DNA from 4 places in the Lysinibacillus fusiformis genome. Region 3 is predicted to be linked to each of the others. Evidence: a T-box and tRNA genes for the amino acid it is inferred to sense, from the RefSeq annotation. Region 3 holds a T-box; the other regions hold tRNA genes.

Evidence for each region. The T-box of region 3 lies ahead of serS (serine--tRNA ligase). A T-box ahead of a tRNA ligase gene usually reads a tRNA of that ligase, here a tRNA-Ser.
Region 1: it has a tRNA-Ser gene. The T-box ahead of serS (serine--tRNA ligase) is inferred to sense a tRNA for this amino acid. The anticodon was not compared.
Region 2: it has a tRNA-Ser gene. The T-box ahead of serS (serine--tRNA ligase) is inferred to sense a tRNA for this amino acid. The anticodon was not compared.
Region 4: it has a tRNA-Ser gene. The T-box ahead of serS (serine--tRNA ligase) is inferred to sense a tRNA for this amino acid. The anticodon was not compared.

What each region holds. Positions count from the first base shown of each region.
Region 1 is NZ_CP070490.1:621,501-629,119, reverse strand. It holds rRNA gene JTI58_RS03195 (16S ribosomal RNA) at 1-405, shown strand, start outside; rRNA gene JTI58_RS03190 (23S ribosomal RNA) at 587-3,514, shown strand; rRNA gene rrf (5S ribosomal RNA) at 3,675-3,790, shown strand; tRNA gene JTI58_RS03180 (tRNA-Val) at 3,801-3,876, shown strand; tRNA gene JTI58_RS03175 (tRNA-Thr) at 3,880-3,955, shown strand; tRNA gene JTI58_RS03170 (tRNA-Lys) at 3,963-4,038, shown strand; tRNA gene JTI58_RS03165 (tRNA-Leu) at 4,057-4,141, shown strand; tRNA gene JTI58_RS03160 (tRNA-Gly) at 4,177-4,251, shown strand; tRNA gene JTI58_RS03155 (tRNA-Leu) at 4,257-4,345, shown strand; tRNA gene JTI58_RS03150 (tRNA-Arg) at 4,354-4,430, shown strand; tRNA gene JTI58_RS03145 (tRNA-Pro) at 4,440-4,516, shown strand; tRNA gene JTI58_RS03140 (tRNA-Ala) at 4,533-4,608, shown strand; tRNA gene JTI58_RS03135 (tRNA-Met) at 4,637-4,710, shown strand; tRNA gene JTI58_RS03130 (tRNA-Ile) at 4,717-4,793, shown strand; tRNA gene JTI58_RS03125 (tRNA-Ser) at 4,809-4,901, shown strand; tRNA gene JTI58_RS03120 (tRNA-Met) at 4,955-5,029, shown strand; tRNA gene JTI58_RS03115 (tRNA-Asp) at 5,033-5,108, shown strand; tRNA gene JTI58_RS03110 (tRNA-Phe) at 5,167-5,242, shown strand; tRNA gene JTI58_RS03105 (tRNA-Gly) at 5,248-5,321, shown strand; tRNA gene JTI58_RS03100 (tRNA-Ile) at 5,323-5,399, shown strand; tRNA gene JTI58_RS03095 (tRNA-Asn) at 5,404-5,480, shown strand; tRNA gene JTI58_RS03090 (tRNA-Ser) at 5,491-5,581, shown strand; tRNA gene JTI58_RS03085 (tRNA-Glu) at 5,584-5,655, shown strand; gene JTI58_RS03080 (VOC family protein) at 5,683-6,117, opposite strand; gene nadA (quinolinate synthase NadA) at 6,284-7,387, opposite strand; gene nadC (carboxylating nicotinate-nucleotide diphosphorylase) at 7,374-7,619, opposite strand, start outside.
Region 2 is NZ_CP070490.1:610,974-618,592, forward strand. It holds gene JTI58_RS02930 (dipeptidase) at 1-591, opposite strand, end outside; gene JTI58_RS02935 (TraR/DksA C4-type zinc finger protein) at 639-1,088, opposite strand; gene JTI58_RS02940 (MerR family transcriptional regulator) at 1,164-1,925, opposite strand; gene JTI58_RS02945 (trypsin-like peptidase domain-containing protein) at 2,103-3,422, shown strand; gene JTI58_RS02950 (diaminopropionate ammonia-lyase) at 3,468-4,670, opposite strand; tRNA gene JTI58_RS02955 (tRNA-Glu) at 4,940-5,011, opposite strand; tRNA gene JTI58_RS02960 (tRNA-Ser) at 5,014-5,104, opposite strand; tRNA gene JTI58_RS02965 (tRNA-Asn) at 5,115-5,191, opposite strand; tRNA gene JTI58_RS02970 (tRNA-Ile) at 5,196-5,272, opposite strand; tRNA gene JTI58_RS02975 (tRNA-Gly) at 5,274-5,347, opposite strand; tRNA gene JTI58_RS02980 (tRNA-Phe) at 5,353-5,428, opposite strand; tRNA gene JTI58_RS02985 (tRNA-Asp) at 5,487-5,562, opposite strand; tRNA gene JTI58_RS02990 (tRNA-Met) at 5,566-5,640, opposite strand; tRNA gene JTI58_RS02995 (tRNA-Ser) at 5,694-5,786, opposite strand; tRNA gene JTI58_RS03000 (tRNA-Ile) at 5,802-5,878, opposite strand; tRNA gene JTI58_RS03005 (tRNA-Met) at 5,885-5,958, opposite strand; tRNA gene JTI58_RS03010 (tRNA-Ala) at 5,987-6,062, opposite strand; tRNA gene JTI58_RS03015 (tRNA-Pro) at 6,079-6,155, opposite strand; tRNA gene JTI58_RS03020 (tRNA-Arg) at 6,165-6,241, opposite strand; tRNA gene JTI58_RS03025 (tRNA-Leu) at 6,250-6,338, opposite strand; tRNA gene JTI58_RS03030 (tRNA-Gly) at 6,344-6,418, opposite strand; tRNA gene JTI58_RS03035 (tRNA-Leu) at 6,454-6,538, opposite strand; tRNA gene JTI58_RS03040 (tRNA-Lys) at 6,557-6,632, opposite strand; tRNA gene JTI58_RS03045 (tRNA-Thr) at 6,640-6,715, opposite strand; tRNA gene JTI58_RS03050 (tRNA-Val) at 6,719-6,794, opposite strand; rRNA gene rrf (5S ribosomal RNA) at 6,805-6,920, opposite strand; gene JTI58_RS03060 (cysteine desulfurase family protein) at 7,199-7,619, opposite strand, start outside.
Region 3 is NZ_CP070490.1:4,360,043-4,367,661, forward strand. It holds gene arsC (arsenate reductase (thioredoxin)) at 1-34, opposite strand, end outside; gene arsB (ACR3 family arsenite efflux transporter) at 47-1,105, opposite strand; gene JTI58_RS21440 (ArsR/SmtB family transcription factor) at 1,098-1,424, opposite strand; gene JTI58_RS21445 (class I SAM-dependent methyltransferase) at 1,808-2,524, opposite strand; partial or broken gene serS (serine--tRNA ligase) at 2,704-3,989, opposite strand; T-box leader at 4,120-4,336, opposite strand; gene JTI58_RS21455 (EVE domain-containing protein) at 4,562-5,035, opposite strand; gene JTI58_RS21460 (DinB family protein) at 5,048-5,587, opposite strand; gene JTI58_RS21465 (helix-turn-helix transcriptional regulator) at 5,655-6,602, opposite strand; gene JTI58_RS21470 (universal stress protein) at 7,090-7,503, opposite strand; gene JTI58_RS21475 (SulP family inorganic anion transporter) at 7,515-7,619, opposite strand, start outside.
Region 4 is NZ_CP070490.1:2,082,152-2,089,770, forward strand. It holds rRNA gene JTI58_RS10185 (16S ribosomal RNA) at 1-437, shown strand, start outside; rRNA gene JTI58_RS10190 (23S ribosomal RNA) at 619-3,546, shown strand; rRNA gene rrf (5S ribosomal RNA) at 3,612-3,727, shown strand; tRNA gene JTI58_RS10200 (tRNA-Val) at 3,739-3,814, shown strand; tRNA gene JTI58_RS10205 (tRNA-Asp) at 3,819-3,894, shown strand; tRNA gene JTI58_RS10210 (tRNA-Thr) at 3,903-3,978, shown strand; tRNA gene JTI58_RS10215 (tRNA-Tyr) at 3,986-4,069, shown strand; tRNA gene JTI58_RS10220 (tRNA-Trp) at 4,074-4,147, shown strand; tRNA gene JTI58_RS10225 (tRNA-His) at 4,191-4,266, shown strand; tRNA gene JTI58_RS10230 (tRNA-Gln) at 4,276-4,350, shown strand; tRNA gene JTI58_RS10235 (tRNA-Lys) at 4,364-4,436, shown strand; tRNA gene JTI58_RS10240 (tRNA-Arg) at 4,455-4,531, shown strand; tRNA gene JTI58_RS10245 (tRNA-Pro) at 4,547-4,623, shown strand; tRNA gene JTI58_RS10250 (tRNA-Ala) at 4,640-4,715, shown strand; tRNA gene JTI58_RS10255 (tRNA-Ser) at 4,729-4,821, shown strand; tRNA gene JTI58_RS10260 (tRNA-Phe) at 4,828-4,903, shown strand; tRNA gene JTI58_RS10265 (tRNA-Gly) at 4,909-4,982, shown strand; tRNA gene JTI58_RS10270 (tRNA-Ile) at 4,987-5,060, shown strand; tRNA gene JTI58_RS10275 (tRNA-Asn) at 5,068-5,144, shown strand; tRNA gene JTI58_RS10280 (tRNA-Glu) at 5,146-5,217, shown strand; gene JTI58_RS10285 (nitric oxide synthase oxygenase) at 5,866-6,912, shown strand; gene JTI58_RS10290 (hypothetical protein) at 6,991-7,521, shown strand; gene JTI58_RS10295 (CynX/NimT family MFS transporter) at 7,591-7,619, opposite strand, start outside.

The sequences.
Region 1 (7,619 bases), 1.3 Mb from region 3:
AGTTGGGCACTCTAAGGTGACTGCCGGTGACAAACCGGAGGAAGGTGGGGATGACGTCAAATCATCATGCCCCTTATGACCTGGGCTACACACGTGCTACAATGGACGATACAAACGGTTGCCAACTCGCGAGAGGGAGCTAATCCGATAAAGTCGTTCTCAGTTCGGATTGTAGGCTGCAACTCGCCTACATGAAGCCGGAATCGCTAGTAATCGCGGATCAGCATGCCGCGGTGAATACGTTCCCGGGCCTTGTACACACCGCCCGTCACACCACGAGAGTTTGTAACACCCGAAGTCGGTGAGGTAACCTTTTGGAGCCAGCCGCCGAAGGTGGGATAGATGATTGGGGTGAAGTCGTAACAAGGTAGCCGTATCGGAAGGTGCGGCTGGATCACCTCCTTTCTAAGGATTATTTCGGAATACAAACCTTGGGTTTGTAAGATTACGTTTTGCGTTCAGTTTTGAAGGTTCATTCTTCTGAATGAAACACTTCAAAACTTGTTCTTTGAAAACTGGATAAAACGACATTGAAATTGTAACAAACACATTTATTTTTTAAGTTTTTTTATAGGCTTAATAACTTGGTTAAGTTATTAAGGGCGCACGGCGAATGCCTTGGCACTAGGAGCCGAAGAAGGACGGCACTAACACCGATATGCTTCGGGGAGCTGTAAGTGAGCTTTGATCCGGAGATTTCCGAATGGGGGAACCCACTACGTTTAATCGCGTAGTATCTTGACGTGAATACATAGCGTCTTGAAGGCAGACCCAGGGAACTGAAACATCTAAGTACCTGGAGGAAGAGAAAGAAAAATCGATTCCCTGAGTAGCGGCGAGCGAAACGGGAAGAGCCCAAACCAAGAGGCTTGCCTCTTGGGGTTGTAGGACACTCAATACGGAGTTACAAAAGAGCGAGTTAGATGAAGCGACTTGGAAAGGTCCGCCAGAGCAGGTAAAAGCCCTGTAGTCGAAAGTTCGTTCCCTCCTGAGTGGATCCTGAGTACGGCGGAACACGTGAAATTCCGTCGGAATCCGGGAGGACCATCTCCCAAGGCTAAATACTACCTAGTGACCGATAGTGAACCAGTACCGTGAGGGAAAGGTGAAAAGCACCCCGGAAGGGGAGTGAAAGAGATCCTGAAACCGTGTGCCTACAAGTAGTTAGAGCCCGTTAATGGGTGATAGCGTGCCTTTTGTAGAATGAACCGGCGAGTTACGATTACGTGCAAGGTTAAGCTTTAGAAGGCGGAGCCGCAGCGAAAGCGAGTCTGAATAGGGCGAAATAGTACGTGGTCGTAGACCCGAAACCAGGTGATCTACCCATGTCCAGGGTGAAGGTGAGGTAACACTTACTGGAGGCCCGAACCCACGCACGTTGAAAAGTGCGGGGATGAGGTGTGGGTAGCGGAGAAATTCCAATCGAACTTGGAGATAGCTGGTTCTCTCCGAAATAGCTTTAGGGCTAGCCTCGTGATGAGAATACTGGAGGTAGAGCACTGTTTGGACTAGGGGGCCATCCCGGTTTACCGAATTCAGACAAACTCCGAATGCCAGATATTTATACACGGGAGTCAGACTGCGAGTGATAAGATCCGTAGTCAAAAGGGAAACAGCCCAGACCACCAGCTAAGGTCCCAAAGTAATCGTTAAGTGGAAAAGGATGTGGCGTTGCACAGACAACCAGGATGTTGGCTTAGAAGCAGCCATCATTTAAAGAGTGCGTAATAGCTCACTGGTCGAGTGACGCTGCGCCGAAAATGTATCGGGGCTAAACGATTCACCGAAGCTGTGGATTGACATCTACGATGTCAGTGGTAGGAGAGCGTTCTAAGTGCGTTGAAGTCAGACCGGAAGGACTGGTGGAGCGCTTAGAAGTGAGAATGCCGGTATGAGTAGCGAAAGACGGGTGAGAATCCCGTCCACCGTATGACTAAGGTTTCCTGAGGAAGGCTCGTCCGCTCAGGGTTAGTCGGGACCTAAGCCGAGGCCGATAGGCGTAGGCGATGGACAACAGGTTGATATTCCTGTACCACCTCCTCACCGTTTGAGAAATGGGGGGACGCAGTAGGATAGGGTAAGCGCGCTGTTGGATATGCGCGTCCAAGCAGTAAGGCGTGTGTGTAGGCAAATCCGCACACTGTAACGTTGAGCTGTGATGGCGAGTCCGTATGGACGAAGTTCCTGATTTCACACTGCCAAGAAAAGCCTCTATCGAGGTGAGAGGTGCCCGTACCGCAAACCGACACAGGTAGTCGAGGAGAGAATCCTAAGGTGTGCGAGAGAACTCTCGTTAAGGAACTCGGCAAAATGACCCCGTAACTTCGGGAGAAGGGGTGCTCTTGAGCGTGCAAGCGCATGAGAGCCGCAGTGAATAGGCCCAGGCGACTGTTTAGCAAAAACACAGGTCTCTGCAAAACCGTAAGGTGACGTATAGGGGCTGACGCCTGCCCGGTGCTGGAAGGTTAAGAGGAGTGGTTAGCGCAAGCGAAGCTGCGAATTGAAGCCCCAGTAAACGGCGGCCGTAACTATAACGGTCCTAAGGTAGCGAAATTCCTTGTCGGGTAAGTTCCGACCCGCACGAAAGGCGTAACGATCTGGGCACTGTCTCAACGAGAGACTCGGTGAAATTATAGTACCTGTGAAGATGCAGGTTACCCGCGACAGGACGGAAAGACCCCGTGGAGCTTTACTGTAGCCTGATATTGAATTTTGGTACAACTTGTACAGGATAGGTAGGAGCCAGAGATCTCGGAGCGCCAGCTTCGAAGGAGGCGTCGGTGGGATACTACCCTGGTTGTATTGAAATTCTAACCCATGCCCCTTAGCGGGGCAGGAGACAGTGTCAGGCGGACAGTTTGACTGGGGCGGTCGCCTCCTAAAAGGTAACGGAGGCGCCCAAAGGTTCCCTCAGAATGGTTGGAAATCATTCGTAGAGTGTAAAGGCACAAGGGAGCTTGACTGCGAGACCTACAAGTCGAGCAGGGTCGAAAGACGGGCTTAGTGATCCGGTGGTTCCGCATGGAAGGGCCATCGCTCAACGGATAAAAGCTACCCCGGGGATAACAGGCTTATCTCCCCCAAGAGTCCACATCGACGGGGAGGTTTGGCACCTCGATGTCGGCTCATCGCATCCTGGGGCTGTAGTCGGTCCCAAGGGTTGGGCTGTTCGCCCATTAAAGCGGTACGCGAGCTGGGTTCAGAACGTCGTGAGACAGTTCGGTCCCTATCCGTCGTGGGCGTAGGAAATTTGAGAGGAGCTGTCCTTAGTACGAGAGGACCGGGATGGACACACCGCTGGTGTACCAGTTGTCTTGCCAAAGGCATCGCTGGGTAGCTATGTGTGGACGGGATAAGTGCTGAAAGCATCTAAGCATGAAGCCCCCCTCAAGATGAGATTTCCCATTACGCAAGTAAGTAAGATCCCTCAAAGACGATGAGGTAGATAGGTTCGAGGTGGAAGTGTGGTGACACATGGAGCTGACGAATACTAATCGATCGAGGACTTAACCAAAACGTTTGAACCATTCAATGTATCGTTTATCCAGTTTTGAAAGAACAACACTTTCAACAAGTTTTTAAGATACTATGTATTTTGAAGCTTTTAAAAGGAACTTCTGCTAAGAACGCAACATCCGTGTTGCAACGCAGAAGCCAGCACATCCATGTGCAAGTCTAGTGATGATGGCAAAGAGGTCACACCCGTTCCCATACCGAACACGGAAGTTAAGCTCTTTAGCGCCGATGGTAGTTGGGGGCTTCCCCCTGTGAGAGTAGGACGTCGCTAGGCATAGTACCCAGGAGGATTAGCTCAGCTGGGAGAGCATCTGCCTTACAAGCAGAGGGTCGGCGGTTCGAGCCCGTCATCCTCCACCATATGCCGGTTTAGCTCAGCAGGTAGAGCAACTGACTTGTAATCAGTAGGTCGTGGGTTCGATTCCTATAGCCGGCACCATTTTTTCGAGCCATTAGCTCAGTTGGTAGAGCATCTGACTTTTAATCAGAGGGTCGAAGGTTCGAGTCCTTCATGGCTCACCATTTTTGAAATAATAATAAGCGGGTGTGGCGGAATTGGCAGACGCACTAGACTTAGGATCTAGCGCCGCAAGGCGTGGGGGTTCGACTCCCTTCACCCGCACCATTATTTTCATTGCCAGATAAAAAACTTATGCACATGCGGAAGTAGTTCAGTGGTAGAACACCACCTTGCCAAGGTGGGGGTCGCGAGTTCGAACCTCGTCTTCCGCTCCAAATGTGCCGGGGTGGCGGAACTGGCAGACGCACAGGACTTAAAATCCTGCGGTAGGTGACTACCGTACCGGTTCGATTCCGGTCCTCGGCACCATCTTAAATGCGCCCGTAGCTCAATTGGATAGAGCGTCTGACTACGGATCAGAAGGTTATGGGTTCGACTCCTGTCGGGCGCGCCAAAAGAACAACGGGAAGTAGCTCAGCTTGGTAGAGCACTTGGTTTGGGACCAAGGGGTCGCAGGTTCGAATCCTGTCTTCCCGACCATTTCCTAAAAATTTATGGGGCCTTAGCTCAGCTGGGAGAGCGCCTGCCTTGCACGCAGGAGGTCAGCGGTTCGATCCCGCTAGGCTCCACCATAAGTAAATTAACCAGTATAAAGATCCTGGCGGCGTAGCTCAGCTGGCTAGAGCGTACGGTTCATACCCGTAAGGTCGGGGGTTCGATCCCCTCTGCCGCCATCTTAAGGACCTTTAGCTCAGTTGGTTAGAGCAGACGGCTCATAACCGTCCGGTCGCAGGTTCGAGTCCTGCAAGGTCCACCATTTATATATTGTAACGGAGGTATACCCAAGTCTGGCTGAAGGGATCGGTCTTGAAAACCGACAGGCGGGTAACACCGCGCGGGGGTTCGAATCCCTCTACCTCCTCCAGTTTTAAATTTTTATAAATGGTGCTTTAAAAACTCGAAACAGCATAAAATTATCGCGGGGTGGAGCAGTGGTAGCTCGTCGGGCTCATAACCCGAAGGTCGTTGGTTCAAATCCGGCCCCCGCAACCAAAAGGTCCCGTGGTGTAGCGGTTAACATGCCTGCCTGTCACGCAGGAGATCGCCGGTTCGATCCCGGTCGGGACCGCCATTTTTAAAATAAAAGTCATGAGAAGCAAAAGAGTGAGCAAGCTTAGCATGGACGAAATGGGTCAGTAGCTCAGTTGGTAGAGCATTAGATTGAAGCTCTAAGTGTCGGCGGTTCGATTCCGTCCTGACCCACCATTTATGCGGGTGTAGTTTAATGGTAAAACCTCAGCCTTCCAAGCTGATGTCGTGGGTTCGATTCCCATCACCCGCTCCAAGGGCCTATAGCTCAGCTGGTTAGAGCGCACGCCTGATAAGCGTGAGGTCGATGGTTCGAGTCCATTTAGGCCCACCATTATTCCGAAGTAGCTCAGTTGGTAGTAGCACCTGACTGTTAATCAGGTTGTCGCAGGTTCGAGTCCTGCCTTCGGAGCCATTTTTATTTTGGGGAAGTACTCAAGAGGCTGAAGAGGCGCCCCTGCTAAGGGTGTAGGTCGGGTAACCGGCGCGAGGGTTCAAATCCCTCCTTCTCCGCCATGGGCCCGTTGGTCAAGTGGTTAAGACACCGCCCTTTCACGGCGGTAACACGGGTTCGAATCCCGTACGGGTCATACTAAAAACAGTAGATGCAACTGCATCTACTGTTTTTTTATATTCATAGATAGATTCAATGCATTTTCGTCCATATAAACTACTTCCCAGATATGCCCGTCTACATCTTGAAAACCCCAACCATACATAAATCCGTGATCTTGTGGTTCACTATAAGGTTTACCACCAGAGGCAAGTGCCTTATTCACTAATTGATCTACTTGTTCTCGATTTTCGGCAGAAAGGCATAAGATTGCTTCTGCAGAAGTAGTAGTATCTGTAACTTCTTTCTTACTAAACCCTTTAAATCGTTCTTCCACCATTATTAATACAAAGATATTTTCACTAATAATCATTGAGGCCGTTGTTTCATCACTGAATTGTTGATTGAACTCAAAACCTAATTCCTTAAAAAAGTTGATAGATTTGTTTAGATCTTTCACTGGTAAATTGATAAAGATATTTTTCGATTGAAAAGCCATTTAGTATCACCTCCAAATCGACAGTATCATAGCGCCTTAAGTCATGTCAATTTTAGCATTGTGGGCAAAAATGGCAGACATTTAAATTATTTAAAGCAGATGTTATATCACCATAAAAAACAGAAAGGTTATTTATACAACCTTTCTGTTGATAAAGCCTATCTATTTATCCTCTAGCTAGCATTCTTTCAAGTGAGCTAAGTGCTTCAGCAGTAGTATGTTCATCTACTTGTATACGGTTATGAGGTTGCCCCTGCTCAATACTTTCGAGGCTCCATAACAAATGCGGCAGGTCAATACGATTCATTGTTAAGCAAGGACAAAAGTTTTCATTTAAAGAGACAATATGTTTATCTGGATGCTGCTTAATAATGCGATTGACTAAGTTCATTTCTGTTCCAATGGCCCATGAAGATCCGCTCGGAGCGCGATTGATTGTGTCAATAATGTATTTTGTGGAGCCTGCATCATCAGCTGCTGCTACAACTTCACGACTGCACTCAGGGTGAACAATAATTCTCATAGTTGGGTGTGCTTTGCGAATAATCTCTGTATGTTGAACTGTGAAACCTTCGTGCACAGAGCAGTGACCCTTCCAAAGAATAACCTGAATATTTTCAAGGGACTCTGTTGTTTCGAGCATGTTCTTATGAGGATTCCAAACAGCCATATTTTCAAGAGGAATACCTAAGTCATAGGCAGTATTTCTTCCTAAATGTTGGTCAGGTAAAAAGAAGATACGCTGTTTTTGTGTAAATGCCCATTGAACAAGCTCCTTAGCATTCGATGAAGTGACACAAGCACCACCATGTCTTCCAGTAAAGGCTTTAATAGCTGCAGTTGAATTGACATAGGTTAGAGGGATAATCGTATCACCAAAGAGTTCTTGAAGAATCGGCCATGCTTGTTCAGTTTGATAAATGTCTGCCATATCAGCCATTGAACAACCAGCACGCATATCTGGCAAATAGACATATTGTTGTTTTGTTGTCAGCATATCAGCAGTCTCTGCCATAAAATGCACGCCGCAAAATACGATGTGTTCAGCTTCCTTATTTGCTGCGGATAATTGAGCTAACTGTAAAGAATCCCCAGTTGCATCAGCAAATTGAATGACCTCATCTTTTTGATAATGGTGCCCAGGAATAAATAATTTAGGACCTAATTTTTTCTTTATTGATAAAATACGAGATTCCATTTCCTTTACGGATAGTGCCCGATAATGCTCAGGAAGTAGTGTCGTTTGTTGTAATAAACTAGTGATGGACAAGGGAATGATCTCCTTTCATTTGAACGAGTGCACTAATGTCAAAAGCTTTAACTGAATGTGTTAAGGAGCCAAGTGAAATCCACTGAATACCCGATTGGGCATATGCCTTTAAATTTTCAAGTGTGATGCCCCCAGATGCTTCAGTTGCAATAGAAGGAGGGACAGTGGGAAGCCATGCACGTATCTCTTCTGGACTACGGTTATCAAACATAATAATATCTGCTCCAGCGTT
Region 2 (7,619 bases), 1.3 Mb from region 3:
ACATAGTGCACGTGCATTACTATGGCTTGCAATAATATGCTTCGCTAACGGCAAGACATCCCAAAAGCTTTGCTCATTTAGATGGGAGACATCAATAATCATATCGCGCTCATTTAATAATTGTATAACTTCTTTACCAAATGGCTTTAATCCAAGGGTTGCATCCTGTTCAGCGCCATGAGCTACAGCATTTTCTTCATTCCACGTTAAACCTACTAATTTCACGCCCGCATCCAGTACAGCTGTTAGCTTCGTTAAATCTTCGCCAATGGCACTACAGCCCTCTAAGCTTAAAACAGCTCCTATTTCATGTGGAGCTAATTGGTCTAACTGTGCCCAATCTGTAATATGCACCATGCCCTCTGTTTGTAAAACATGAGTATGGAATACTTCGATTTGACGCATGACCTCAAGAAATTGCAAATTTTGCGGGATTTTTGGGTCAATAAAGATGGCGAACACTTGAGTCTCTACTTGCCCTAATTGCAATCTTTTTTGATTGGCATGTATACGCACATCCTCAGCAAAATTCGCCGTTTCAAGAGTAGTTAATTTTAAAAGTGCATCACAGTGTAAATCAATGATCTTCATATCCTCACCTCTACAGTTATTATACTGCTTTCGTGAGGAAAAACTTACTAAATTTTATCTTGTGGTGTATCAGAAGAGCCAAATTCCTCAAGCTCAATGAAATCATCTGATTTTGGTGTTGAGGATAGCACATCTTCTTCCACTGGTCGTAAATTTTCTTCTTTCTGCTCTGCATGCTCCACGCAGGTCAGAGCTTTAGGCATAGCCTCTAAGCGTCCTAATGGAATCTCTTCACCGCAGACAACACATTTACCGTATTTTCCGTCTGCCATTGCTTGAAGGGCCTTTTTAATTTCCTCCACAGTGTCTTCACGATGCTCATCCATAGCCATTTCTGTCAATTGATCCGTTAAATCACTGGCATTATCAGCGGGGTGATTATCATAATTAGATAGCTCTGTCGCTTGAGGACGCTCAGATTCCTCAAGTCGCTGTTCTATTTCTTGTAATTCTTGCTCTAGTTGTCTTTTTAATTGTTGCATTACTTGTTGATCCACAAAAATCTCCTCCTCATGCTTTCATTTTTTCCTAATTTACGATTTCTAAAACATGTCAGCATAAGGAAGACCTATTTATTTACTTGTATAAGCTATAATGGCGTCATGTAAAAATTGCGCTGCTCCTGTTGCCCCTCGCTCATCATAATAAGCCGTAAAACGTTCATCAGCTATATACATTTGTGCCAGCCCAGCATGTGCCACTTTGGAATATTCTTTCCACGTAAAACTCAGCCAACGTTTATGCAACTCTGCTACTTCCATCGCAATGTCACTTGTAGTATCTCCAAGCTCCATTGCTTCGGCTAAACGCTCAAACATTTGCTGCTCTAACTGTTGCATCGCCTGATATTGTTGCTCTGTCATATTCATAAGCTTAGCATTGGATGCATCCACTGTTTCATCCCCATATTTCTCACGTATTTCTTGGCCGTACTGCTTTTCGTTATCCTCGATTAACTTTTCTTTAAAACCTTTAAATTTCTCTTCATTTGACATTGGTTGTTCCTCCTCAATGGATTGTATTGTTTTTTCTACTGTCTGTAAGATTGTTTCCAACTGTTTCTTGCGTTGAAGCAAAGCATCTCTATGTGTTTTAAGCGCCTCGGCATGCTGAAAATTAGGTGCCTGAATAATAGCCTGAATCGTCACTAACTTCATATCTAATGCGCGGTAAAATAAAATCTGCTGCAACATATCGACCTCCCATTGGCCATAAAATCGATAGCCCGCCTCATTGGTTCTTGCTGGTTTCAGCAACCCAATTTCATCGTAATAGCGCAATGTTCTTGTACTAATACCTGACAACTGAGCAAGCTCCTGAATGGTATATTCCATGTAATCACCTCCATTAATGCTACTGTAAGCTTTGACGCAACGTTAAGGTCAAGAGCAAAATGAAAAAAATTTTTCATTCCATATACACCCTTCAAATTAATATAATTCCATAAATACCTATAAAGCTATATTTTCAAGCCGATATGAATAGTAAATATTTCACAGGGGTGTGATAAGGTGAAGTGTCCTAATTGTCAGCATGAAAATCTTATAGACAGTAAATTTTGCTCGGATTGTGGTAATAAGCTCATAAATCCATCATTTCCAAAACAAGGTATCCCAACATGGGCAATTATCGTACTTTCAATCTGTTTTATTGCAATAGGCGGTCTAGGTTATGCATATTGGGATTTTTTTAATGATAAAAAGAGCTATACCACCGCTTACTCGGAAATTAACGATAATCAAAAGATAAATGCACAACAAGTTTCTTCAGAAGAACTCACCAAAAAACAAGAAGCTCATGCACAGCAGGTTGATCGTGTCACCCTTATAAAGGAAATACAACAAAAAGTCTTCACTGTCCTAACTAACAATAGTCAAGGCTCTGGCTTCCTATATAAAAAGGGTGGATATGTTATTACAAATGCTCATGTTATCCAAGGTGAAGTTGATGTAATGATTCGTAATGCAAATGGTCAAGAATTTCCAGGTACTGTTATCGGTATATCTGATCGCTATGATATTGCTTTAATAAAGGTGCCTAACTACCAAGACACAGAGCCATTAGGCATGGAGACTGTAGAATCACCTATAGGTCTAGAAGTCATTGCATTTGGTAGTCCACAAGGTTTTGAAAATTCGGCTTCTATTGGCTATATAACAGGTAATAAACGTGATATGAAACTTGAAAATTTTATTTATAAGCAAATTTATCAGGTAGATGCACAAATTGATAAAGGTAGCAGCGGTGGCCCATTAGTTGATGTTAATACAGGCAAAGTAATTGGAATTAACTCACTACTTTATACAACTGATACAAGTACTAACTTTGCCTTTTCCATTCCTCTTTATAGTATGCTTGATCAATTTGATGGATGGATTGCTAAACCACTTTCTGCAAATGAGGTTCGGGCTATTGCGAATGTTTATGAAGGTAGTCAACAGTCTACCATTGAAACAAAACCCACCAACGAAACAGACGCCTTACTAGCAGGTCAATTCGTGCAAGCATTCCGTCTCTATTATGAAATGGCACTCAATGATGGTGATTTTTATTGGATAGCTGATATGCTTTCACCTGGCAGTACAGCATATCAAGAATTGGAGAAATACATTAATGAGATTGCCTATCAGGGTCATTACTTCTATTTTACAAACAATGACGTGCTAGATGTACAATACTCAAATGGTCAATATTATGTTGACATGAACGAAACTTTTGATTTTTATGATACACAAGGTAATTACCAATTCTATGATCGCTATAAAACTTATACAGTTATTACGGATGATTATGGTGCTTATAAAATTGCCAACATTAAGATACATCAATAAAACCTTTTACAAAGTAAAATAGCAAGCTAGTTCATCACTAGTTTGCTATTGGTTCGCATATTTCCCATGCCATACTATTTGTCGATAGTTCTCTTTATCTGTGTCACCCTCTGTATTAATAAACAGCACCCTCGCATGTTCATTTAGGTGTAAGGCATTTTTTAATTCCTTATATTGTTCATTTGTCATTATTTCATAAAAGCAACCAAATGGCGCCGCTCCTGATTCACCAGCTATAATGCGAGTGTCTGTGTCTAATGGATTGCCAAGAACGCGCATACCTGTAGCTGCTATTTCTTCCTCGCAGGAGATACTTATTTTTGTAGAGGCTTTTAAGATTTGCCAAGCCTGTGGATTCGGTTCACCGCAAGCAAGCCCTGCCATAATCGTTTGCATCTCCCCGCCAACAGAGACAAATTGATCCGTATTTTTTTTAAAGCTTTCATAATAGCAATTAGCGACATGAGGCTCAACCAATACAAAAGTAACTTCCTGCTCATAGTATTGCTGTAAAAACGCCACTACCGCTCCTGCAAAGGATCCTACACCTGCTTGCAAAAATACATGTGTCGGGGCTAGCTGTATCTGTTCAACAATCTCCTGCACAATAGTTGTGTAACCTTGCATAATCCATAATGGAATTTCTTCATAGCCATCCCACATTGTATCCTGAACCAGTACCCAGCCATTTTCTTGTGCAAGCTGTGAGGTATAACGAACAGTATCGTCATAATTCATTGTCGTAATTTCAGCAAAAGCCCCTTCACTTTTAATATGCTGCAAACGCTCAGCCGCGCTGCCAGCTGGCATATATATTCGCGCTTGAAAACCCAGTTCTCTAGCTGCCCATGCAACACCACGACCATGATTACCATCTGTCGTTGAAATAAATGTTAAATCGCCTACTTTTGCTTTTACTTCCGGAGATTTTAACTGTTCAAACGATAGCTCCTTTATATTCCTCCCAAGCTTATTGGCAATATATTGCGCAATTGCATAAATACCGCCTAATACTTTAAAGGCATTTAAACCAAATCGATAAGATTCATCTTTAACAATGATTTTTTCTACACCCATATATGAAGCAAGTGCCTCAAGATGATGGAGAGGTGTCTGCTCAAATCGCTCATATGTACGCTGAAATTGACCAACCTTCTTTACTTGTTCCAGTGTAAAATATGATAGTAATGGTGAGCCATGGTTTGTGTTGTCTAGCTGATTGTGCACCCACTTTAATTTTTCCTTCATACCTATCTCCCCCTTTACTAATAGCTTAGTCGATCTAGCTTTAAAATACAAAATTTATTACCAAAATTAAACAGGGGTAGTCAGAGCAAGCAAATATATCAGTTATACACTGGTTTTGGACCTACAAACACCGAGAATTCCAATCTAAACCTCCAGAAAAACAATAAACCCTTACAGGATCTAATTTCTGTAAAGGTTTATTATTATCTAGCTATTTTTAAGTAAATTAAAAAGTGCAGTAGATGTAAATTCATCTACTGCACTTAGTATGACCCGTACGGGATTCGAACCCGTGTTACCGCCGTGAAAGGGCGGTGTCTTAACCACTTGACCAACGGGCCCATGGCGGAGAAGGAGGGATTTGAACCCTCGCGCCGGTTACCCGACCTACACCCTTAGCAGGGGCGCCTCTTCAGCCTCTTGAGTACTTCCCCAAAATAAAAATGGCTCCGAAGGCAGGACTCGAACCTGCGACAACCTGATTAACAGTCAGGTGCTACTACCAACTGAGCTACTTCGGAATAATGGTGGGCCTAAATGGACTCGAACCATCGACCTCACGCTTATCAGGCGTGCGCTCTAACCAGCTGAGCTATAGGCCCTTGGAGCGGGTGATGGGAATCGAACCCACGACATCAGCTTGGAAGGCTGAGGTTTTACCATTAAACTACACCCGCATAAATGGTGGGTCAGGACGGAATCGAACCGCCGACACTTAGAGCTTCAATCTAATGCTCTACCAACTGAGCTACTGACCCATTTCGTCCATGCTAAGCTTGCTCACTCTTTTGCTTCTCATGACTTTTATTTTAAAAATGGCGGTCCCGACCGGGATCGAACCGGCGATCTCCTGCGTGACAGGCAGGCATGTTAACCGCTACACCACGGGACCTTTTGGTTGCGGGGGCCGGATTTGAACCAACGACCTTCGGGTTATGAGCCCGACGAGCTACCACTGCTCCACCCCGCGATAATTTTATGCTGTTTCGAGTTTTTAAAGCACCATTTATAAAAATTTAAAACTGGAGGAGGTAGAGGGATTCGAACCCCCGCGCGGTGTTACCCGCCTGTCGGTTTTCAAGACCGATCCCTTCAGCCAGACTTGGGTATACCTCCGTTACAATATATAAATGGTGGACCTTGCAGGACTCGAACCTGCGACCGGACGGTTATGAGCCGTCTGCTCTAACCAACTGAGCTAAAGGTCCTTAAGATGGCGGCAGAGGGGATCGAACCCCCGACCTTACGGGTATGAACCGTACGCTCTAGCCAGCTGAGCTACGCCGCCAGGATCTTTATACTGGTTAATTTACTTATGGTGGAGCCTAGCGGGATCGAACCGCTGACCTCCTGCGTGCAAGGCAGGCGCTCTCCCAGCTGAGCTAAGGCCCCATAAATTTTTAGGAAATGGTCGGGAAGACAGGATTCGAACCTGCGACCCCTTGGTCCCAAACCAAGTGCTCTACCAAGCTGAGCTACTTCCCGTTGTTCTTTTGGCGCGCCCGACAGGAGTCGAACCCATAACCTTCTGATCCGTAGTCAGACGCTCTATCCAATTGAGCTACGGGCGCATTTAAGATGGTGCCGAGGACCGGAATCGAACCGGTACGGTAGTCACCTACCGCAGGATTTTAAGTCCTGTGCGTCTGCCAGTTCCGCCACCCCGGCACATTTGGAGCGGAAGACGAGGTTCGAACTCGCGACCCCCACCTTGGCAAGGTGGTGTTCTACCACTGAACTACTTCCGCATGTGCATAAGTTTTTTATCTGGCAATGAAAATAATGGTGCGGGTGAAGGGAGTCGAACCCCCACGCCTTGCGGCGCTAGATCCTAAGTCTAGTGCGTCTGCCAATTCCGCCACACCCGCTTATTATTATTTCAAAAATGGTGAGCCATGAAGGACTCGAACCTTCGACCCTCTGATTAAAAGTCAGATGCTCTACCAACTGAGCTAATGGCTCGAAAAAATGGTGCCGGCTATAGGAATCGAACCCACGACCTACTGATTACAAGTCAGTTGCTCTACCTGCTGAGCTAAACCGGCATATGGTGGAGGATGACGGGCTCGAACCGCCGACCCTCTGCTTGTAAGGCAGATGCTCTCCCAGCTGAGCTAATCCTCCTGGGTACTATGCCTAGCGACGTCCTACTCTCACAGGGGGAAGCCCCCAACTACCATCGGCGCTAAAGAGCTTAACTTCCGTGTTCGGTATGGGAACGGGTGTGACCTCTTTGCCATCATCACTAGACTTTGTTATGTATCTCGTTTTGAAGTTGTTTACCTGTCCTTCAAGACAAGAATTATTGTATAACGTTTTCTAACATTATGCAATACTTTTTTATAAAAAAAAGAAATTATTACGTTTTGAAGATATTTTTGTTAAGTAAGAGAAATTATTGCCCTGCAAAATATTATAGCAATTGTTGTTTCAAAAGAAAACAATTATTTTATTTTGTATATTTTCTTAACTTATAATCTATTTGAAAACAAGTGAAGAACATAGAAAATCCTTCACTCGTCTTTTCATTAAATATTTGAAAGCTCTATTTTTAATTTTACAATATCATCAAAAGTGGTAGAAGGACCAAAAGATATTCTAAAAAATTGGCGTGCCGCTTCTAAAGAGAAACCCATTGATAAAATGGCCTTTGTTCCAGATTCACTATGAATATCACATGCGCTACCCGTAGAGATACAAATTCCTGCCTCATTTAACTTTAAAAGAACATATTGCCCCTCTACTTTCTCCATCATTACCCCACAAATATTAGGTAGTTGCTGTTTACACTCAACAAGTTGACATGTTTCAGATAAATCATTTTTGAAAAAATTTCTTAAAGTCTCGTAATGTTGCAATTCATATTGATAGTTTTCAATTGCTGCCGCAAAGGCCACAATTGCAGGAGTATCTAATGTTCCCCCTCTTAGCCCTCTCTCATGTGTTACA
Region 3 (7,619 bases):
TTCCTGTACATAAGAAATAAAGTGTATTTGTCATAGTAATTGCTCCTTATAATTTAATGGTTTTAAAGTATTTTTTCTGCCAACGTAGGGCAACCCATACAAGTCCGATGAGAACAGGTACTTCTACAAGTGGACCAATAACAGCAGCGAATGCCACGCCACTGTGAAGGCCAAACACGCCAACTGCTACCGCAATCGCCAGCTCAAAATTGTTACTTGCAGCTGTAAAAGAAAGGGCTGCTGTGACAGGATAAGATGCACCTACTTTACGGGAAGAGAAGAATGACACAGCAAACATAATGACAAAGTAAATAAATAATGGGATTGCAATTCGTACCACATCAAGTGGCAGTTCTACTAATTGCTCACCCTTTAAGGCAAACATCATCACTATCGTAAATAACAGGGCAATTAAAGTAAGTGGTGAAATTTTTGGCAAGAATTTTTCCTCATACCACTGTTTCCCTTTTGCTTTAATGCCTATCCATCGTGTGAGGAACCCTGCAGCAAATGGTATCCCTAAGTAAATTAGAACGCTCTTTGTAATCTCCCACATAGAAATAGATACATTGAAATTCTCTAAACCAAACCAACCAGGTAATACATTTAAGAAAAAGTAAGCAAAAATTGAATACGTCACGATTTGAAAGATGGAGTTAAACGCAACTAAACCAGCTACATATTCACGGTCTCCACGCGCTAAATCATTCCATACAATGACCATTGCAATACATCGAGCTAAACCAATCATAATGAGTCCTGCCATATATTCAGGGTAATCATGCAGGAAGATGATGGCTAAAAAGAACATTAAGAACGGTCCGAGTAACCAGTTTTGAAAAAGCGATAGTAAAAGCACTTTCCAATCCTTAAAGACCCGCCACATTTCCTCATATTTTACTTTCGCTAATGGTGGATACATCATGACAATTAACCCGATTGCAATTGGTATGGACGTTGTGCCAATAGACATGGACTCTAAAGCTTCACCAACATTAGGCATGGTGATACTTAATACAACACCTATTCCCATCGCAACGAATATCCAAAGGGTAAGGTAACGATCTAGAAAAGAAAGCTGCTGGGTTAAAGAATTATTATTCATTATCAGTTCCCCCTACATGGCAACAATCTGTATCACAGTTGCACCCGTTTAAAGGCTGAATTTGTTCTAAAATGCCCTTCATCAGTGGCGTTTGATCCTCTACTAAACGGTAATGTTTCCAAGTCCCTACTTTTCGTTCCGTAATAATGCCTGCCTCCTTTAATTTTCGCAGATGTTGACTAACGGCTGGTTGTGAAATTCCTAACACATCCACAAAATCACATACACATACCTCCCCATTTTTCATACATGCAAGTAATTTAATGCGATTTAAATCAGCTGCTGCTTTTAGTTGTTTTTCAATTAGTGTGTTTTCCATTTAGCTGCACTCCTTATATAATCATTTGCTTATATATTAATTTAAATAAAGTCACCTCGTTAAGCAAAGGTGAATTAATCCGTATATAACTATATTCTTATATTATGATTTAATGTTTTGAATTGCAACAGAAATTTGCCCAATTTGAAAATTTCTTTTTTCAACTCCCTTAAAAACATACTTAAGAATTTTAACAACTTCAAAAACTCCATTTTGAAAAAAGTATTCAAAATGGAGTTACTCCTTTTAAATAAATATGAGATTTTTAAAAAGGTTTGATCAATTTCCAGCTATGTTGTTTAACAAACGCGCCTAATTGTTGAATAAGGATACTTAAATGCTGGAATTGTCAAATTCGATAAGTTTACGAAGAACCTCCCTATTTATTTTATCCCATGAAAAATAAAAGATTTTGTTTCTGCAGTTGCTTGTTTAAACTCCCAATCTCCATAAGCTTGAATTTGTGAAAAGCCTGCCTTTTGTAAAGATTCATAGATTTCTTCCTGTGTTCGGAATTTTAATTGCATTTTTTCACGAATAACTACTTCTTCTGTACGTGTATTTTTCACCGTTTCATAAAACGTAAAAACATCTTCTACAAACCCCTCGTATTCAGTCCAAATTTCAAGTGGCTCCCCGCTCACCTGATTCACTGCAACATCAGGTGTTAAATCCTTTTTCCAATGTTCCCATGCTTTTGCTAATGGATTGCGTGTATCAAAAATAAAGTGTCCTCCAGATTTTAAAGCTCGATATGCATCTGAAATGACGTTCTTCCAACTTTCCTCTGTAAGAAATACTTGCGCAACATTTGCTGTCATTATGACAGCATCAAACATATTGGTTTTTAAGTTTGAGCTATCACCAACAATCCAAGCCACTTCCCCTTGATACTCTTTATTTTTTGCATATTCGATTGCCTCTTCATTCGGGTCAATAGCTATAATATGATAACCAGCTTTAGCAAAGTGGTTGGTCAATCTTCCTGTTCCGCAACCCAAATCAGCTATTTTTTTTACATTTAATTTCTTTAACATTTTTACAAAGAATTCATCGTCTTTGCCCCATTTATTAACTTGGTCATATACTAATGGAATCATTTACTTACCTACTTTCTTCATCTACTCATTATTTCTCTTAAACTACTTATTAAAGAAATGCGCCCTATTATTGAATAAGCTATTGCATGATGTATTCATAATATTCATTAGTTTGTTATAGCACGTAATTACGCTACATCTTTATAAGGCAAGACAATAAAGGATATCTAAAATCGCTTTTACCCGTTATTTAGGGCAATTACTTCTTTACCACCCATATATGGTCTTAAAACTTCAGGAATTACTACACTTCCATCAGCTTGTTGATAGTTTTCTAGGATAGCGGCAACTGTACGACCAATGGCAAGACCTGAACCGTTTAATGTATGAACATATTCTGGTTTTGCATTTGGCTCACGACGGAAGCGGATATTTGCTCGTCGTGCTTGGAAATCTTCAAAGTTAGAACAAGAAGAAATTTCACGGTACATGTTTTGTGCAGGAATCCAAACTTCTAAATCATATTTCTTCGCTGCAGTAAAACCTAAATCAGCTGTACACATTTTTAGCTTACGATAAGGTAAGCCTAGTAATTGTAATACCTTTTCCGCATGATTTGTTAATAGCTCTAATTGTTCGTATGATTCCTCTGGTTTTACAAAGCGAACTAATTCTACTTTGTTGAACTGGTGTTGACGGATTAAACCACGTGTATCACGACCTGCAGATCCCGCTTCTGAACGGAAGCATGCACTATACGCTGCAAAGCCTTGCGGTAAAGCCTCAGCCGGTAAAATCTCATCACGATAGAAGTTCGTTACTGGTACTTCTGCAGTTGGAATCATGAAATAATCTGTTTCCTCTAATTTGAATACATCTTCCTCAAACTTCGGAAGCTGTCCTGTACCTGTTAGGCTATCACGATTAACAATGACAGGTGGTAGCATTTCCTCGTAACCATGCTCTTCTGCATGTAAATCCATCATAAATGTCATCAGTGCTCGTTCTAAGCGAGCTCCAAGACCACGGTAGAATAAGAACGGCTACCTGTTACTTTTGCTCCTCGTTCAAAGTCAACAATCTTCAAATCTGTAGCAAGATCCCAGTGTGCTTTAATGTCAAAATCAAATGTTGGAATTTCGCCCCAGGTATATTCTTCTATATTGTCGTCCTCTGTTGTGCCTACTGGTACAGATTCGTGTGGAATATTTGGCAAGCGCATCATCATATCTTTAAAGTGCTCTTCCACATTATTTAGTTGAACATCTATCTCTTTAATTTCATCACCAACCTGACGCATACGAGCAATAATTTCATCTACATTCTCCTTGTTGCGCTTCATAATTGAAATCTGTTCAGATACTTTATTGCGCTCTGCCTTTAATTCTTCTGTTTTAGCAATTAACTCACGACGCTTTGCATCTAAATCTTCAAAATCATCTAAGTTTCCTAAATCTTCATTACGTGTTAATAGAATTTCTTTAATTTCCGTGAAATTATCACGTATGCGTTTAATATCTAACATAGTCATACCTCCAGTAAATTTAATGATGGGAATCGTTGCATCCTTTAAGTCTTGGTGTAATTGCGTTGTAAGCTAAACTCAAATAGCTCCATTTTGAATAAAAATATACACAAAAAAGCCCCCACCCCTAAAAAGGGACGAGAGCTACCCGCGTTACCACCCTAATTGATTAAGGCATATGCCTAATCCACTTATTTTATAACGGCATTTCAGCCGGCAACAGCCTACTTACATTACTTCGACTGTGCAACTCCAGGACGGATTCACAAGTGCTTTTATCAGCTTCCACCGACCGCTGACTCTCTAAAAAAAACGTGCTTGCTACTACTTCCCATCATCGTGTTCAGTTATTTAAATTTTAACCATACTGTACTATATAAAAACAAATTTTTCAAGTCATTCCATAGGATACAAATTATTCTAGAAATTTTATTACCTTAACAAGATACTCCGCAATCTGGCCCTAAAATGAGAGCGAGCGCTGATCCTTATTACAGAATCGCGCCCGATTGCTGAAGATTGTTCTAACTAAGGCACACTATAGTTTAAGTGAAATTGTTCACAAAATGTAATCAGTGTTTTAATATCTCGGATAACGCCTGTTCCTCACCATCTAACATCGAAGTAACGATTGTCATAAAATCTTCAGCTCCAATTTCAAAATGACCTCTACGAAATGGATATCCCCAATTGCGATTTCCACGCGTAAAAGTGAGCTGGTTTAACAACAATGCAATCTTAACTTCTCGACAAGGAATATAACGCATATCTCTGCGAAATGGCACAAACGACTCCGACACATGATGTTTGTAAGCACCGTTATCCGTAACCTGACCAATAGCAGTAAATGCTTGAACTGGCTTCCCTTTGGACATGTCTGTCCGAGGGGAATAGTATATCAGCCAATCACCTGGAGACATTTTACGCAAAGGTGCTGCCTTACCGTGACACAATTGTGCAAAACCACCTTCTATGGCTAAATTCACATGAGAAGCGGATACAACGCCAATCCAATATCTGCTTTTCTGACTTGTTTTATTCGACATGATGCATCCCCCCTACTCTTCAAATGCTAAACACGTTTTCAACCGATCCAATTGTAAAAAATGATGTCTGTAATGCATTTCAATCAACATAAACCATTCCTGCGCGTTTAAAGCACCGAACGCCGGATGAAGTATCTTGTTACTTACAGGCGCTTGAAGTAGAACTGATTCCGTATTCCTCATCTGTTCCACTACACTGTTAAGTCCTTCTACCAAATGCTCCATGCTCTCTGGTGGTTGCGGAGTATACATCGGAGAAGCAGGGACCTTATTACGAACAGCTGGAAATTGTTCTAGTTTAAAAACAATCTTACCCTGCTCAGTTTTTTCCTTCGTTGGGTTCAATGTCGATTCGCTACCAGCTAAACATTGCTCGACATTATGTTGATGCATGAAAGCTGATTGAATTAAATGTACATACATCTGTCCAATGGACCAATCTTCTTCGTTCAGCTTTCTATGTAATTTATCCATATTGAGTTTTGTCAGTTCTTCCAAATATCTTTCTACTGTAAGTTCAAATGACTTCAATACTTCCTTTGTACTTTTCATCCTTTAAGCAGCTCCTCTTCATTTTGGTATAGTCACAGTATAAAAGAACACTACTGACAGGTGTATGTCAGTAGTGTTCTAAAATTTTTTTCGCTACTTCCCGAATCTTGAAGCGTAAAGACTTCGGCTCAATCACCTCGATATCTCCGCCCCAGCCGAGTAAATGATGTAATAGTTCCTCTGGATACCGAACACGAAATTGAAAGATTACATCCTCATTCCGCTCCTCAATGGATGCAATATAAAAATTAACTGCCTCAATGATTTTGTCGGCAATTTCGGGGTTTGCCCTCATTATTATTCTTTCATCTCGATTGTCAGGTGGTCGATAGCTACTAAGGTCAAAATCATTTGGTAGAAGAAATTGATCTTCCAACACAGAAAGTTCGGACATCCGGGACAAGCGGAAATGTCGCATTTCTTGTCTCATATCACAATATGCTAGTAAAACCCAATTTTCATGGACAAGTGTTAATCCATATGGAGAGACCACACGTTTATGCTTCCGATTCCCATCTGTTCCTGGCATTTTTTTAATATACATAAAACTGATTTTGCACTGTTTCAAAATTGCATCGCGAACTTGATTAAGATACGTTTTTACCCGCTCTTCAGTTGACTGCTCGCCTATATGAAGCAGTCGCATTGTTTCCCGAACAAGCCTTGACTCGTTACGAACTGACTCCGACAAAGTAGCCTCGATTTTGCGTTTAGCGGACTTTGCATTAATACCATAATCTGTATCCAACCTTTGCTCGATAAAATCAGCTCCCATGAGCAGGGAGACGGCCTCTTCGGCTGTGAACCTAACCGGGGGTAGAAAATATCCTTCCATTAAGGAATATCCCTGACCAGGGGCGCCTAAAATGGGAACCCCAGCCTCACTTAGAGTTTGAATATCCCTATATATGGTACGCACACTTGTCTCAAATTGAGAAGCTAAATCTTCTGCTCTCAATGTTTTACTTCGCTGTAATTCAAGCGTGATTGCAAGCTGCCTCTCAGTTTTGTTCATTTTTTTCCTCCACCATTTCTACATTCTATTACGGTACTTGCCCAATAGTTGAGTAACAGCAAACAATGTAATTGGGCTATATCCCTGGATTCGTTTGTATGATATCAAGTTTGCTTAGAGTCATGGTACAACAATTGATAATAGTTGCTTCAATTAAGAATTTTTAAACACCATTCAACTAGATTTTCCTGTTAAAACAGGTATTCACCCATGTTTTCACGAAGTCTTAATCTAATAATTCTTCAGCAAATTTAATCATCCTTAGTCTCAAATTGCACATATTTCTTATAATATCATAAAAATTTTTGTACTAGACTGCCCCATTTGTTGAACAAAAAAATCCTGCATATCGACACAGGATGTTTAAACAAACTTGATTATAAATGATCAATTTTTTTATAAAACTACAAAGGCTACCTGTGAATTTTTCATACTCAAGTTAAACCTTTCCAAAGTATTTCCATTTTACATGCTTCATTAAACCTTGCTATTTCACTATTAACGCTGGGCAATGAACATGTTTCATCACTTTGTGGCTGACACTTCCTAACACCATCTCTTGTAAAGTATTTAAGCCTCTGCTACCAATGATAACAAGATCAACTTGCTTTTCATTTGCGTACGTCACAATTATATGACCAGGTGTACCATGTAAAATCATTAATTTGAAGTTACTACCAGCAACTCTTAAAACTTCTTCTACTGGTGCTACCTTTCGTTTACGTTCTAATAATAAACTTTCACTAGATACAGCATGTAACACTTCTGTTTTCGCCTTTTCAAAATCTGCCACATACACCATTTCAATCAGTGAATTCTCAGAAGCAATTTTGACTGCCTCTTTTGCGGCACGCATTGAATTCTCAGAACCATCAACAGCCAATAAAATATGTTTATACATATATATCCCCCTTAATGTGATACACTTACATTTAATAATTGGTTATATAATTTTTCACTCGCTGGGTTCATGCCAATGACTTTCACTGTTTTCCCCTGCTCTTCTAACTTCGTGAC
Region 4 (7,619 bases), 2.3 Mb from region 3:
AGCGCAACCCTTGATCTTAGTTGCCATCATTTAGTTGGGCACTCTAAGGTGACTGCCGGTGACAAACCGGAGGAAGGTGGGGATGACGTCAAATCATCATGCCCCTTATGACCTGGGCTACACACGTGCTACAATGGACGATACAAACGGTTGCCAACTCGCGAGAGGGAGCTAATCCGATAAAGTCGTTCTCAGTTCGGATTGTAGGCTGCAACTCGCCTACATGAAGCCGGAATCGCTAGTAATCGCGGATCAGCATGCCGCGGTGAATACGTTCCCGGGCCTTGTACACACCGCCCGTCACACCACGAGAGTTTGTAACACCCGAAGTCGGTGAGGTAACCTTTTGGAGCCAGCCGCCGAAGGTGGGATAGATGATTGGGGTGAAGTCGTAACAAGGTAGCCGTATCGGAAGGTGCGGCTGGATCACCTCCTTTCTAAGGATTATTTCGGAATACAAACCTTGGGTTTGTAAGATTACGTTTTGCGTTCAGTTTTGAAGGTTCATTCTTCTGAATGAAACACTTCAAAACTTGTTCTTTGAAAACTGGATAAAACGACATTGAAATTGTAACAAACACATTTTTTTTTTAAGTTTTTTTATAGGCTTAATAACTTGGTTAAGTTATTAAGGGCGCACGGCGAATGCCTTGGCACTAGGAGCCGAAGAAGGACGGCACTAACACCGATATGCTTCGGGGAGCTGTAAGTGAGCTTTGATCCGGAGATTTCCGAATGGGGGAACCCACTACGTTTAATCGCGTAGTATCTTGACGTGAATACATAGCGTCTTGAAGGCAGACCCAGGGAACTGAAACATCTAAGTACCTGGAGGAAGAGAAAGAAAAATCGATTCCCTGAGTAGCGGCGAGCGAAACGGGAAGAGCCCAAACCAAGAGGCTTGCCTCTTGGGGTTGTAGGACACTCAATACGGAGTTACAAAAGAGCGAGTTAGATGAAGCGACTTGGAAAGGTCCGCCAGAGCAGGTAAAAGCCCTGTAGTCGAAAGTTCGTTCTCTCCTGAGTGGATCCTGAGTACGGCGGAACACGTGAAATTCCGTCGGAATCCGGGAGGACCATCTCCCAAGGCTAAATACTACCTAGTGACCGATAGTGAACCAGTACCGTGAGGGAAAGGTGAAAAGCACCCCGGAAGGGGAGTGAAAGAGATCCTGAAACCGTGTGCCTACAAGTAGTTAGAGCCCGTTAATGGGTGATAGCGTGCCTTTTGTAGAATGAACCGGCGAGTTACGATTACGTGCAAGGTTAAGCTTTAGAAGGCGGAGCCGCAGCGAAAGCGAGTCTGAATAGGGCGAAGTAGTACGTGGTCGTAGACCCGAAACCAGGTGATCTACCCATGTCCAGGGTGAAGGTGAGGTAACACTTACTGGAGGCCCGAACCCACGCACGTTGAAAAGTGCGGGGATGAGGTGTGGGTAGCGGAGAAATTCCAATCGAACTTGGAGATAGCTGGTTCTCTCCGAAATAGCTTTAGGGCTAGCCTCGTGATGAGAATACTGGAGGTAGAGCACTGTTTGGACTAGGGGGCCATCCCGGTTTACCGAATTCAGACAAACTCCGAATGCCAGATATTTATACACGGGAGTCAGACTGCGAGTGATAAGATCCGTAGTCAAAAGGGAAACAGCCCAGACCACCAGCTAAGGTCCCAAAGTAATCGTTAAGTGGAAAAGGATGTGGCGTTGCACAGACAACCAGGATGTTGGCTTAGAAGCAGCCATCATTTAAAGAGTGCGTAATAGCTCACTGGTCGAGTGACGCTGCGCCGAAAATGTATCGGGGCTAAACGATTCACCGAAGCTGTGGATTGACATCTACGATGTCAGTGGTAGGAGAGCGTTCTAAGTGCGTTGAAGTCAGACCGGAAGGACTGGTGGAGCGCTTAGAAGTGAGAATGCCGGTATGAGTAGCGAAAGACGGGTGAGAATCCCGTCCACCGTATGACTAAGGTTTCCTGAGGAAGGCTCGTCCGCTCAGGGTTAGTCGGGACCTAAGCCGAGGCCGATAGGCGTAGGCGATGGACAACAGGTTGATATTCCTGTACCACCTCCTCACCGTTTGAGAAATGGGGGGACGCAGTAGGATAGGGTAAGCGCGCTGTTGGATATGCGCGTCCAAGCAGTAAGGCGTGTGTGTAGGCAAATCCGCACACTGTAACGTTGAGCTGTGATGGCGAGTCCGTATGGACGAAGTTCCTGATTTCACACTGCCAAGAAAAGCCTCTATCGAGGTGAGAGGTGCCCGTACCGCAAACCGACACAGGTAGTCGAGGAGAGAATCCTAAGGTGTGCGAGAGAACTCTCGTTAAGGAACTCGGCAAAATGACCCCGTAACTTCGGGAGAAGGGGTGCTCTTGAGCGTGCAAGCGCATGAGAGCCGCAGTGAATAGGCCCAGGCGACTGTTTAGCAAAAACACAGGTCTCTGCAAAACCGTAAGGTGACGTATAGGGGCTGACGCCTGCCCGGTGCTGGAAGGTTAAGAGGAGTGGTTAGCGCAAGCGAAGCTGCGAATTGAAGCCCCAGTAAACGGCGGCCGTAACTATAACGGTCCTAAGGTAGCGAAATTCCTTGTCGGGTAAGTTCCGACCCGCACGAAAGGCGTAACGATCTGGGCACTGTCTCAACGAGAGACTCGGTGAAATTATAGTACCTGTGAAGATGCAGGTTACCCGCGACAGGACGGAAAGACCCCGTGGAGCTTTACTGTAGCCTGATATTGAATTTTGGTACAACTTGTACAGGATAGGTAGGAGCCAGAGATCTCGGAGCGCCAGCTTCGAAGGAGGCGTCGGTGGGATACTACCCTGGTTGTATTGAAATTCTAACCCATGCCCCTTAGCGGGGCAGGAGACAGTGTCAGGCGGACAGTTTGACTGGGGCGGTCGCCTCCTAAAAGGTAACGGAGGCGCCCAAAGGTTCCCTCAGAATGGTTGGAAATCATTCGTAGAGTGTAAAGGCACAAGGGAGCTTGACTGCGAGACCTACAAGTCGAGCAGGGTCGAAAGACGGGCTTAGTGATCCGGTGGTTCCGCATGGAAGGGCCATCGCTCAACGGATAAAAGCTACCCCGGGGATAACAGGCTTATCTCCCCCAAGAGTCCACATCGACGGGGAGGTTTGGCACCTCGATGTCGGCTCATCGCATCCTGGGGCTGTAGTCGGTCCCAAGGGTTGGGCTGTTCGCCCATTAAAGCGGTACGCGAGCTGGGTTCAGAACGTCGTGAGACAGTTCGGTCCCTATCCGTCGTGGGCGTAGGAAATTTGAGAGGAGCTGTCCTTAGTACGAGAGGACCGGGATGGACACACCGCTGGTGTACCAGTTGTCTTGCCAAAGGCATCGCTGGGTAGCTATGTGTGGACGGGATAAGTGCTGAAAGCATCTAAGCATGAAGCCCCCCTCAAGATGAGATTTCCCATTACGCAAGTAAGTAAGATCCCTCAAAGACGATGAGGTAGATAGGTTCGAGGTGGAAGTGTGGTGACACATGGAGCTGACGAATACTAATCGATCGAGGACTTAACCAAAACGTTTGAACCATTCAATGCACGTTTATCCAGTTTTGAAAGAATAAGTCTTTCAACTGAATAAGTGAAGTGATGATGGCAAAGAGGTCACACCCGTTCCCATACCGAACACGGAAGTTAAGCTCTTTAGCGCCGATGGTAGTTGGGGGTTTCCCCCTGTGAGAGTAGGACATCGCTTCGCTTATTTTTTGTGGAGGATTAGCTCAGCTGGGAGAGCATCTGCCTTACAAGCAGAGGGTCGGCGGTTCGAGCCCGTCATCCTCCACCATTATGGTCCCGTGGTGTAGCGGTTAACATGCCTGCCTGTCACGCAGGAGATCGCCGGTTCGATCCCGGTCGGGACCGCCATTATTATTGCCGGTGTAGCTCAGTTGGTAGAGCAACTGACTTGTAATCAGTAGGTCGTGGGTTCGACTCCTATCGCCGGCACCATTCCCTTGGAGGGGTAGCGAAGTGGCTAAACGCGGCGGACTGTAAATCCGCTCCTTAGGGTTCGGCGGTTCGAATCCGTCCCCCTCCACCATTTTAGGGGCATAGTTCAACGGTAGAATAGAGGTCTCCAAAACCTTTGGTGTGGGTTCGATTCCTACTGCCCCTGCCAGGTATTGAGGTACTCGTTCATATATAGCTATTATTTTATAGTGGCGATTGTGGCGAAGTGGTTAACGCATCGGATTGTGGTTCCGACATTCGTGGGTTCGATTCCCATCAGTCGCCCCATTTCAAAATTGGGGTATAGCCAAGCGGTAAGGCAACGGATTTTGATTCCGTCATGCCTAGGTTCGAATCCTAGTACCCCAGCCATTTTTTATTTTACGAGCCATTAGCTCAGTTGGTAGAGCATCTGACTTTTAATCAGAGGGTCGAAGGTTCGAGTCCTTCATGGCTCATCGTTTTTTAATTAATATGCGCCCGTAGCTCAATTGGATAGAGCGTCTGACTACGGATCAGAAGGTTATGGGTTCGACTCCTGTCGGGCGCGCCAATAAATTCACGTTTACGGAATGTAGCTCAGCTTGGTAGAGCACTTGGTTTGGGACCAAGGGGTCGTAGGTTCGAATCCTGTCATTCCGACCATCTTTCATGATAAAATGGGGCCTTAGCTCAGCTGGGAGAGCGCCTGCCTTGCACGCAGGAGGTCAGCGGTTCGATCCCGCTAGGCTCCACCATTTTAATATTTTTGGAGGTATACCCAAGTCTGGCTGAAGGGATCGGTCTTGAAAACCGACAGGCGGGTAACACCGCGCGGGGGTTCGAATCCCTCTACCTCCTCCATTTTCCGGGTCAGTAGCTCAGTTGGTAGAGCATTAGATTGAAGCTCTAAGTGTCGGCGGTTCGATTCCGTCCTGACCCACCATTATTGCGGGTGTAGTTTAATGGTAAAACCTCAGCCTTCCAAGCTGATGTCGTGAGTTCGATTCTCATCACCCGCTCCAAAATGGGCCTATAGCTCAGCTGGTTAGAGCGCACGCCTGATAAGCGTGAGGTCGATGGTTCGAGTCCATTTAGGCCCATCATTATTCCGAAGTAGCTCAGTTGGTAGTAGCACCTGACTGTTAATCAGGTTGTCGCAGGTTCGAGTCCTGCCTTCGGAGCCACGGCCCGTTGGTCAAGTGGTTAAGACACCGCCCTTTCACGGCGGTAACACGGGTTCGAATCCCGTACGGGTCATCAAGCATGTAGCACAGATGTGTGTTACATGCTTTTTTCTATTTCCTTTAAGTACATTCTCCTTTTTCATGTTGTTGAAAAAAGATCATGACAATAGCAGAAAAAGAGCTTTTGGCAAGGCGAGGGGTTGATTCCCGTTCCGTCAGCGTCCTTTCCAAGAGATGTCCGATGAGCCGTTTCCCTCACTGCGTTCACTCCAGTGTCTCATCTGTGACGCTGGCTCCACTCCAATCAACCATGTGCAATAGTGACAACACCCCTTCATAAAGGGTAGTGAAGACCTTCACTTTATTTGAAAATCTTTGCTAAAAAAGTAAACATTTTGTAGGTTGGAGTGGAGGGCTACTTGACTCCCGTGGGATAGCGAGACAGGCGAGCCCCTGCACGGAGCGGGAGCGGAGGAAGCGGCTCGGCGCTCGCCCACAGGAAAGCAAGTAGCCTGCAACGGAAACCATTTTCACCTTTCACAAAAATTCTATTGTTAGTTTTGTTTTTCAACACTATGTAGATTCTCTTTACGAAAGAGAATCTACAGATTAAATTTGAACAAACTATTTCATATATAAAATATGTATGTTTTTTCAAGTACTATTTTCATGGTGCTTGTCGTTTTGTTCCTCTAATATGAGGATAAGTGGAGGAATCGATATGAATATACAGGAGATACAGCAATTTTTAAGTTTATACCAGACAGAACAAAATAAATCAGAACTTTGGTTAAAGAATAGATTACAGGAAGTTGAAAATGCAGGTGAATATTACCCAACAACTGAGGAGCTAGTTTTTGGTGCAAGAGTGGCATGGCGTAATAGCAATAAATGTATCGGACGTCTATTTTGGCAGTCACTGCATGTGGTAGATGCACGTGATGTTTTAGATGAACAGGATATTTTTCAAAAATTACTAGAACATATTGATTATGCAACAAATTGTGGGAAGATCCGTCCAACTATAACAGTGTTTGCTTCAGATAGAGTAAGGATTTGGAATCATCAACTTATCCGTTATGCAGGCTATGAAACAGAAGCAGGCGTTATTGGAGATTCGCAATCCATTGAGTTTACAAAAGTATGTAAATCTCTGGGATGGAAAGGTAAAGGAACGGCTTTTGATGTGCTACCACTCATTATACAGGTGGATGATCGCGCTCCCAAAATGTATGTAATCCCTGAAGAATATATAGTAGAGGTCTCAATCCGCCATCCAGAGTCAGTGGATGTGGAGAAGTTAGGGATGAAATGGTATGCCGTACCCATAATTTCGAGTATGCGTTTTCAAATGGCGGGTATTGATTTTCAAGCTGCTCCATTTAATGGCTGGTATATGGGAACAGAAATCGGTGCACGCAATTTAGCAGATCATGAGCGCTATAACATGCTACCTGCTATTGCAGAAATTTTTAATCTTGATACAACCAAACAAGCGTCTCTTTGGCGTGATCGTGCATTAGTGGAACTTAATATTGCTGTTCTTCACTCATTTAAAGAAGATGGTGTGAGCATTGTTGATCACCATACAGCGGCTCAGCAATTTAAATTGTTTGAGGAAGCAGAAAAATCAGCAGAAAGAGAAGTTACAGGCAACTGGACATGGTTAATCCCGCCACTTTCGCCTGCAACGACTCATATATTCCATAAACCCTATGTAAATATATATCATACACCAAATTATTTTTATCAAAAGCCGTGCTATTAGCAGTAAAGGAGATGTTTACTTTCCTAATAATTTTGAAAATTAATTTCCAAATTACATGTTGAGGAGAGGGCGTTGATTATGTTAGACCAGCAAATCCCGAATATCCCATGGAGACAATTGACGACACCTTATGGTAGAGGAACAACCATCCCTCAGCTGATTGAACAGGAGCAATATCCACAGCTAGCTGAGTTAATTGAACATCAAGGTACACTATGGCAGGTGACACCCTGGGTTTTGCTGCTCCTTTTAAAAAAGCTAGCTAGTAAAAATACGGAGGATGTCTCCTTACAAGAATTACAGTTATATTTGGCTGTGGCACATGCTATTACAAAGGATTATCTAGACTCAGCCAATACTGTTGAAACCATGCAGGAGCTATTAGATACTAACTATTTATGGTCAGAAAATGAGGACAATGATGAGCAGGAGTGGGAGGAAGAAACGCCAAAGGGCTATGGGCAGCAAGCTTTTGTAGGCTATTATTATTTTAGTTATTTACTCCTACAAGAGGCTATTCCTATTTTTTCTGCTATGACAGTTCATAGTAATGAAGCAAAAGAATGTCTTGCAGAATTGCTAACATTACTACAGCAAGCTGACCATTAAACAATGCGTAAACGTATACACCATATAGAAATAAAGCAGATGGGGAACCTGAACCATCTGCTTTATTTATTAATGCACATATTCATCCTTGGAGGCTC